Regions from separate parts of the Mesorhizobium sp. ESP6-5 genome, predicted to be linked through region 1. Evidence: riboswitches for the same ligand, from Rfam matches in the RefSeq annotation. Region 1 holds a riboswitch; the other holds the start of a gene.
What was found. A riboswitch is a leader RNA that binds a small molecule or an ion and turns the genes downstream of it on or off. The one in region 1 is predicted to bind S-adenosylmethionine.

Region 2: linked by a shared signal. The riboswitch ahead of metX (homoserine O-acetyltransferase MetX) and the one ahead of LB524_RS06770 (O-succinylhomoserine sulfhydrylase) in region 1 are both predicted to bind S-adenosylmethionine.

Annotation. Positions count from the first base shown of each region.
Region 1 covers NZ_JAIUGR010000003.1:453,000-457,743, forward strand. Annotated here, with positions in the region: gene LB524_RS06765 (ceramide glucosyltransferase) at 29-1,180, shown strand; gene LB524_RS06770 (O-succinylhomoserine sulfhydrylase) at 1,211-2,401, opposite strand; SAM riboswitch at 2,458-2,535, opposite strand; gene LB524_RS06775 (2'-deoxycytidine 5'-triphosphate deaminase) at 2,695-3,789, shown strand; gene araD1 (AraD1 family protein) at 3,931-4,744, opposite strand, start outside.
Region 2 covers NZ_JAIUGR010000006.1:95,638-100,381, forward strand. Annotated here, with positions in the region: gene LB524_RS11530 (prephenate/arogenate dehydrogenase family protein) at 1-855, opposite strand, end outside; gene hisC (histidinol-phosphate transaminase) at 879-1,988, opposite strand; SAM riboswitch at 2,126-2,203, shown strand; gene metX (homoserine O-acetyltransferase MetX) at 2,321-3,490, shown strand; gene metW (methionine biosynthesis protein MetW) at 3,549-4,163, shown strand; gene LB524_RS11550 (glycosyltransferase family 2 protein) at 4,447-4,744, shown strand, end outside.

The DNA.
Region 1 (4,744 bases):
GGCCGACTTCCGGAGTGACCAGATCTCGATGGAACTCACTCTCATATCCGCCTCGCTTTCGGCCGCACTCATCCTCTCGAACGCTGCCAGCATCCTGCTTGCCGCTTCACAGCTGAAACGGCGCACCACGATTGCCCCGCCGGCGGGCAGATCGCCGGCGGTGTCGATTGTCGTCCCGTCGCGCGGCGTCGAGCCATTCACACATGAGACGCTGGAACGCGCCTTCGCGCTCGACTGGCCACGCTACGAACTGATCTTCTGCGTCGCCCATGCCGACGACCCGGTGGTCAAACTGATAAACAGGGCGATTGCCCGGTTTCCGCAGGTGCCGGCCCGGCTGTTGATCGGCGACGACCGTGTCAGTGCCAATCCAAAGCTCAACAACTGCGTCAAAGGCTGGGAAGCGGCGCGCCACGACTGGGTCATTCTTGCCGATTCCAACGTTCTGATGCCGAGGGACTATGTCGAGCACATGATGGCGGCGTGGCAGCACGGTACCGGCCTTATCTGCTCGACGCCGATCGGCTCCAGGCCAGATGGTTTCTGGGCCGACGTCGAATGCGCCTTCCTCAACACATTGCAGGCCCGCTGGCAGTATGCCGGCGCGGCGCTCGGCCTCGGCTTCGCGCAGGGCAAGAGCATGCTGTGGAACAAGCCGATGCTGGACGCCAATGGCGGCATACGCGCGCTGGCCGCCGAGATCGCCGAGGACGCCGCCGCAACCAAGCTGGTGAACGGCCTCGGCCTGCGTGTCAACCTCGTTGCCGCCCCCTTCGAGCAGCCGCTCGGCCAGCGCACGTTTGGCGAGATCTGGTCGCGCCAGGCCCGCTGGGCGCGCCTGCGCCGCGTCACTTTCCCGCTATTCTTCGCGCCCGAGATCCTGACTGGTGCGGCGGTCCCGCTGGTTCTTGCGCTGATTGCCGCGGCGAGCGCCGGCATTAGTCTCTGGGCGACCGCGATTGCCGTGCTGGCGGCGTTCTATCTTCCGGAATGCGCTCTGGCCCTGGCCAAGGGTTGGCACGTCTCGACGCGCATGATCGCGGCGACGGTCGCGCGGGACGTCATGCTCCCGGCCATCTGGGCGCGCGGCTGGCTCGGCGGCGCCGTCGACTGGCGCGGCAACGCCATGACCATCCGCACCAAGACGGCGGAACTGGAGGAGACGCCGTCGAGCGCTTGATCGCTGCTGACGACGCTGCCTGGACGAAACCTATTTGGCGGCCTTCAAGGCTTGCGCGATATCTTCCAGCAGGTCGTCCGTATCCTCCAGGCCGACCGACAGCCTGAGCGTACCGGGCCCGATGCCGAGTTCGGCGCGGGCCTCGTCGCTGAGGTTCTTGTGGGTGGTCGTCGCCGGATGGGTGATCAGGCTCTTGGCATCGCCCAGATTGTTCGAGATCAGCACGATGTCGAGGGCGTTCTGCAGGGCGAAGGCCGCCGGCTTGCCGCCCTTGACGTCGAGGCAGATCAGCGTCGAGCCACCCGACATCTGCTTCTTGACGATATCGGCCTGCGGGTGGTCGGCGCGGCCGGGATAGATGACGCGGGCGATCTGCGGCTGCCCGGCCAGGAAGTCGGCGATCCTGCCGGCGCTCTCGGTCTGCTGGCGCACGCGCAGCGGCAAGGTTTCCAGGCCCTTCAGCAGCGTCCAGGCGTTGAACGGCGACAGGCTGGGACCGGTGTGGCGGAAATAGTCGTGCAGGTTCTCGTCAATCCACTTCTTGTCCGACAGGATGACGCCGCCCAGGCAGCGGCCCTGGCCGTCAATGTGCTTCGTGGCCGAGTAGACGACGATGTGCGCACCAAGCTGCAACGGCTTCTGTTGCAGCGGCGTGGCAAAGACATTGTCGACGACCAGCCGCGCGCCGATCGAATTGGCAAGCGAGGCGACGGCGGCGATGTCGACGACCTCGAGCGTCGGGTTGGTCGGGCTTTCCAGGAAAAACAGCTTGGTGTTCGGCCTGACCGCCTTTTCCCAATTGGCGATCTCGGTGCCGTCGACCAAGGTCGCCTCGATGCCATAGCGCGGCGCCAGCGTCTCGACCACCCAGCGGCAGGAGCCGAACAGCGCGCGCGCGGCCACGATGTGGTCGCCGGCCTTGACGCTGCACAGAAGGGCAGCCGTCACCGCCGCCATGCCCGACGCCGTGGCGCGCGCGTCTTCGGCGCCTTCAAGCGCGCACATGCGCTTTTCGAACATGTCGACGGTCGGGTTGGCGTAGCGCGAATAGATGAAACCAGGCTCTTCGCCCTTGAAGCGGGCCTCGGCGGCCTGCGCCGTCTGATAGACATAGCCCTGGGTCAGGTACATCGCCTCGGAGGTTTCGCCGAAGCCGGAACGCAGGGTTCCGCCATGCACGAGTGCCGTCTGAGGTTTCCAGTTGCGCTTCTTGGTGCTCATCGCTTTGTTCCAGACACAAAAAAACCGGCCGCGAAAGTCGCAACCGGTCCATACGGCCTTGCGGCCCGACGGTCCTTTAGCGACTTGTTTAACGTGGCTGCAAGCCGACCGGCCAAATCACCACGGGATAACGACCCTTTAGACCCGCGCCACGCTTGCGTCAATTGCCGGCTTCATTAAGACGTTTGTACCAAGGCAGGTTCCGCAGAAGTGCCCCGCGGTTTTGCGGCAAGAACCTGCAACAAACAAGAACCTGCAAACGAAAGAGACCAGTCTTGGGGCGGAGCCAGACTTTGCGGCAGACAGGCATTCTTCCCGATCAGGACATATCGGCGCTGTTCCGGTCCGGCGCGCTGAAGTCGCCGCGCGCGCTTGATGCCGACCAGATCCAGCCGGCGAGCCTTGATCTCAGATTGGGCGAAAAGGCCTGGCGGGTTCGCGCCTCGTTCCTGCCCGGTCCCAACCACAAGGTGTCGGAAAAGCTCGATCGGCTGCAACTGCACGAGATCAGTCTGACCGAAGGCGCGGTCCTCGAAACCGGCTGCGTCTATATTGTGCCGCTGCTCGAAAGTGTGGCCCTGCCGGCTGACATTTCGGCCTCGGCCAATCCGAAGAGCTCGACCGGGCGGCTCGACATCTTCACCCGCGTCATGACCGATCGAGGCCATGAGTTCGATAAGATCGCCGCCGGCTACAACGGTCCGCTCTATCTCGAGGTCAGCCCGCGCACCTTTCCGATCATCGCGCGCACGGGTTCGCGCCTGTCTCAAATCCGCTTTCGCACCGGCAACGCGCTGCTTTCGGAAGCCGAGTTGCATGAGCTGCATCGTGCCGAGATGCTGGTCGCCACGGAGCCGCCGAACATTTCCGGCGGCGGCATCGCGCTGTCGATCGACCTCAATGGCGACAAGGATGGGTTGGTCGGCTATCGCGGCAAGCACCACACCGGCCTCGTAGATGTCGACAAGCGCGCCGCGCAGGATGTCCTCGACTTCTGGGAGCCGATCCACAAGAGCCGCGCCGGCGAACTGGTGCTCGATCCCGACGAGTTCTACATCCTCGTCAGCCAGGAGGCGGTGCATGTGCCGCCGCTCTACGCCGCCGAGATGACGCCGTTCGATCCGCTGGTCGGCGAGTTTCGCGTCCACTATGCCGGCTTTTTCGATCCGGGTTTCGGCCATTCGGCGGCCGGCGGCACCGGCAGCCGGGCGGTGCTCGAAGTGCGCAGCCACGAAGTGCCGTTCATCCTCGACCACGGCCAGATCGTCGGCCGGCTGGTCTACGAGCATATGCTGAAGCGACCGCAGGCGCTCTACGGCACCGATCTCGGCTCGAACTACCAGGCGCAGGGCCTGAAGTTGTCGAAGCATTTCCGCGCCGTGCGCTAAGGTCGAAGCTGCCGACCTCGCTCTTGTGGGAGAGATGCCCGGCAGGGACGTGACTGAAACCTATTGCTAGATCGGCGGGACAGTGCCCCGCTCTGGCTTGCCAGCCATTCCCCACGAGAGGGGAATCACGCGCTCATGGCTTCAAAGCGCCTTCACCGACACCTTCACCGGCTTCTCGATCTCGAGCGGGTTGCGCAGCGGCAGTCCGAAATCCCCGGCCTCGATCTCGAACACGTCGCCGGCTTCCGTCTTGATGCCGTCGGCGAAGGATAGCGTCGCGGTGCCGAACATATGCACATGCACGTCGCCAGGCTGGCGGAAGGCCGAATATTTGAAGTGGTGGTGTTCGAGATTGGCGATGGTGTGGGACATGTTCGTTTCACCCGACAGGAAGGGCTTTTCCCACAATGCCTTGCCGTCGCGCAGGATACGCGACGTGCCGCGGATGTCCGAAGGCAGGTCTCCGATCAGGATCTCCGGGCCGAAGGAGGCATTGCGCAGCTTGGAATGGGCGAGGAAGAGATAGTTGACGCGCTCGGTCACATGGTCCGAGAATTCGTTCGACAAGGTGAAGCCGACGCGGAATGGCGCCCCGTCATCGCCGATGACATAGATCCCGGCGACCTCTGGTTCCTCGCCGGCATCCTTGGCAAAGGCCGGTGACATGAGCGCCGCGCCAGGCGCGACTGCCATGGTGCCGTTCCCCTTGTAGAACCATTCCGGCTGCACGCCGACCTGGCCTTTCGCGGGCTTGCCGCCTTCCAGTCCCATGCGGAACATCTTCATGGAATCGGTGAGTTGCTCCTCGCCGTCGGTGCTGAGCTTCTTGTGCATGGAATCGCGCGTCGCGGCCGACCCCAGATGCGTCAGCCCGGTGCCGGTCAAGTGCAGATGCGCCGGGTCGGGGTGGTTGATCGGCGACAGCAGGCGCCCCCGCTTGTAGGCGGCGTCGAGA
Region 2 (4,744 bases), on a different contig from region 1:
GCGCACGGCGCGGGTGCGGGTGAACAGGTCGAAGAGCTTGTCGCCGTCGCCCCAGCGGATGGCGCGCTGCAGGAACGCCAGGTCTTCCGAGAACCGCGCCAACATTTCCAGGATGGCATCCTTGTTGTGCAGGCACACGTCCCGCCACATGGTCGGATCGGAGGCAGCCAGACGCGTGAAATCGCGAAAACCGGAGGCGGAATATTTGATCACTTCCGTCTTGGTCACCGATTCCAGATCGTCGGCGGTGCCGACGATGTTGTAGGCGATGATGTGCGGCAGATGCGAGACGATGGCCAGCGTCATGTCGTGATGCTGCGGGTCCATCGTGTCGATGTTGGCGCCGCAGCGGCGCCAGAATTCCGACAGCCGTTCCAGCGCTTCCGGATCGGTGCCCGGCACCGGCGTGAAGATGCACCAGCGGTTGTCGAACAGGTCGGCAAACCCGGCATCCGGGCCGGATTTTTCGGTGCCCGCCAGCGGATGGCCAGGAATGAAATGGACGCCTTCAGGCACATGCGGCTGCATCTGCGCGATGACCGAGGCCTTGGTCGAGCCGACATCGGTGAGGATCGCCCCCTTTTTCAGCGCCGGCGCGATTTCCTCCGCTACAGCGCCGGATGAGCCGACCGGCACCGAGACAACGACCAGATCGGCATCACGCACCGCGTCCCCGGCATCGATGGTGTAGGAATCGCCAAGGCCCAGTTCCTCGGCTCGCTTGAGCGTTGCCGCACTGCGCGTCGAGATGGCGACATGGCGAGCCAAGCCCTCGCGTCGGATGACGCGGGCCAGAGACGAGCCGATCAGGCCGATACCGACCAGCGCGATCTTTTCGAACATCGGTGATGCCATGGTGTTCCAGCTCTTTAGACGTTCTAGCTTTTCAGGAATGTCGTGAGCGCGGCGACAACGCCGCGATTGGCCTCTTCAGTGCCGACGGTCATGCGAAGCGCGTTGGGAAAGCCGTAACCTGAAACGCGCCGCAGAATATAGCCGCGCGCGCTCAGATAATCGTCAGCCGCCGCCGCGGAATGCTTCTGATCGTCGGGAAAATGAATGAGCAGGAAATTGCCGACGCTCGGCGTCACGCGCAGCCCGAGCCCGGTCATTTCGCCGCTCAGCCAGGTGAGCCAGGTCTCGTTATGCGCCACGCTGCGCTCGACATGGGCACGGTCGCGGATCGCGGCGATGCCAGCCTCGATCGCAGTCGCATTGACGTTGAAGGGGCCGCGTACACGATTGATGGCGTCGACGATATGCAGGGGACCATACATCCAGCCGATGCGCGCGCCGCCGAGCCCGATCTTGGAGAAGGTGCGGGTCATCACCACGTTCTCGGCGCTGCCGGCCAGCTCGATGCCGGCTTCGTAGTCGTTGCGGCGGACATATTCGGCGTAGGCCGCGTCGAGCACCAGGAGCACGTTTCCCGGCAGTCCGGCATGAAGGCGGCGCACCTCCTGGAACGGCACATAGGTGCCGGTCGGGTTGTTGGGATTGGCCAGGAACACGATTTTCGTGCGCGGCGTGACGGCCGCCAGCATCGCGTCGATGTCGGCGCGCTCGTCGGTCTCCTTGACCACGACCGGGGTGGCACCTGCCGACTGGATGTAGATCTTGTAGACCATGAAGGCGTGTTCGGTGAACATAGCCTCGTCGCCGGGCGCGAGATAGGTCTGCGCCAACAGGCCGAGGATCTCGTCCGACCCGTTGGAGCAGATGATGTTTTGCGCGTTGAGGCCATGCACCTCGGCGATAGCCTCGCGCAACCGCTTGGCGCTGCCGTCGGGATAGATGTCGAGTTTGCCGGCGACCTCGCGCGCGGCCTCGATCGCCTTCGGCGAAGGCCCAAGCGGATTCTCGTTCGACGACAGCTTGTAGACCTTGGCCACACCGGCGGCCGCCGAGCTTTTGCCGGGCACATAGGCCTCTATGTCCATGATGCCCGCGCGCGGAGTTGGACGTGCCTGATCCGGTGTCTGGTTCATATCTTGCAAAATCCGTCGAAAACGCCTCCATCCGGAGGCCGCTGCGGAAATACAAGCCATGGCACGCAATGTCGAGAGGTGGCAGTGGTGCCAGCCGCCGCCATTGACGGCGAGGCAGGCGGGTTCTAGAAAGACGATGACAGTTCCGTGGTGATTTGGCCGGTCGGCTTGCAGCCACGTTAAACAATTCGCTAAAGGGCCGTTTGCGTGACGTAACCGGCTTTGCGAAGGCAATGCCGGTTTTTTGTTGTCCGCGACCGGCCGGACGCACGCATCGGCGGCGGAGATCGGCAACGATTTCCACGAGCGCACGGTGCAGCAAGAGAGACGTGATGGCCGCTCTGCGTGCAGGAAAGACCAACAACGAGGCCGACCAACCGTCGAGCCCGGTGTTGCGTTTCGGACCCGACAAGCCGCTCAAGCTCGACGCCGGCACGCTGCTGTCGCCGTTCCAGATCGCCTACCAGACCTATGGCACGCTGAACGATGCCCGCTCCAATGCCATCCTCGTCTGCCACGCGCTGACCGGCGACCAGCATGTCGCCAGCACCAATCCGGTAACCGGCAAGCCCGGTTGGTGGGAAGTGCTGATCGGACCGGGCAGGATCATCGATACCAGCCGTTTCTTCGTCATCTGCTCCAATGTCATCGGCGGCTGCTTGGGTTCCACCGGTCCGGCCTCTACCAACCCGGCCACGGGTAAACCCTATGGCCTCGACCTGCCGGTCATCACCATCCGCGACATGGTGCGCGCGCAGCAGATGCTAATCGACCATTTCGGCATCGAGAAACTGTTCTGCGTGCTCGGCGGCTCGATGGGCGGCATGCAGGTTCTGGAATGGGCGTCGAGCTATCCCGAGCGCGTGTTCTCGGCGCTGCCGATCGCCACCGGGGCGCGCCATTCGTCACAGAACATCGCCTTCCACGAAGTCGGGCGGCAGGCTGTGATGGCCGATCCGGACTGGCATGGCGGCAAATATTTCGAACACGGCAAGCGCCCGGAGAAAGGGCTGGCGGTGGCGCGCATGGCCGCCCACATCACCTATCTGTCGGAAGCCGCCCTGCACCGCAAATTCGGCCGCAATTTGCAGGACCGCGAAGCGCTGACCTTCGGCTTCGATGCCGACTTCCAGATCGAGAGCTATCTGCGCCACCAGGGCATGACCTTCGTCGACCGCTTCGATGCCAACTCCTATCTCTACATGACGCGGTCGATGGATTATTTCGACCTCGCCGCCGACCATGGCGGCCGGCTGGCCGACGCCTTCGCCGGCACGAAAACCCGCTTTTGCCTGGTGTCCTTCACATCGGACTGGCTGTTCCCGACCGAAGAGAGCCGCTCCATCGTCCACGCACTCAACGCCGCCGGCGCCTCGGTATCCTTCGTCGAAATCGAGACCGATCGCGGCCACGACGCCTTCCTGCTCGACGAGCCGGAACTGTTTGCCGCCATCAACGGCTTCATCGGCTCGGCCGCGCGCGCCAGGGGGCTCAGCGCATGACCCCGAAAAGTTGCAGACGTTTCGGACCAAGGCCATGCGCCGTCCACGAGGCGAAGCCATGAGCGTCAACGGCAGCCAACGCGTCGACCTCGAGGTCGTCGCCAACCTCATCCCGCCGCAATCGCGTGTGCTCGACGTCGGCTCGGGCGACGGCTCATTGCTCGAATTGCTGCAGGACACCAAGCAGGTCGACGGTCGCGGACTCGAGCTGTCGCAGCGTGGCGTCAACGAATGCGTGGCGCGCGGTCTCAGTGTCATCCAGGGCGACGCCGACACCGATCTCGAATTCTATCCCGACAAGGGCTTTGACTTCGTTGTCCTGTCGCAGACCCTGCAGGCCACCCGCAACCCGAAGCTGGTGCTCGACGAGCTGCTCAGGATCGGCAACCGGGCGATCGTGTCTTTCCCCAATTTCGGTCACTGGCGGGTGCGCCTGTCGCTGTTCGTCAAGGGCCGCATGCCTGTGACCAGCGACCTGCCCTATTCCTGGTACGACACGCCCAACATCCACTTCTGCACGATCCGAGACTTCGTCAATTTGTGCGAAGAGCTTGGCGCGACAGTGGAGAAGGCGACCGCGCTCGACGCCAACGGCCAGAAGATCGGCCTGTCGATGCCATGGTGGTTCTGGAATTTCTTTGGCCAACAAGCAGTGTTCCTGCTGAAGCGATAATGAAATGGGCGCCGCCCGCAGGCGCAACTGCCAATCCTTGAGGGTGGCCGCGCGTCTTTCAGCGGGTGCGAAAGTGTTGCAGTTGAAGCGCCATGAGCTGGAATTCATCATGCCTGGTCGGTCGAACGACGGCACGACGGGGTGACATGGCAGGTTGTTTTTTGTAGCGTCGCACCGAATCCGATGAGGCCCATCCAGGGGGAAGTCCGATCCATTTAGCCATCCCGATGATCAAAGGACCTGGCGCGAAGGGTGTTTACGCGCTGGAGGCGACCGACGTGATATGATCGGGAAGACCGAACAGGCGCCCCTCGTCACGGTGATCACGCCCACTCACAACCGGCGCGAAACAGTGCTCCGCGCCGTCGAAAGCGTGCTTTCCCAGAGCATGCCGCGATTTGAACATATCGTCGTCGACGATGGTTCGACGGACGGGACCGAGGCGGCGCTCGCCCGCATCCATGACCCCCGGCTGATCTATGTCGGCGCGAAGTGGCGCGGCGCCAATGCCGCCAGGAATGCCGGCATCGAGCTAGCCCGGGCGCCCGTGGTGACTTTTCTTGATTCGGACGATCTCTTCC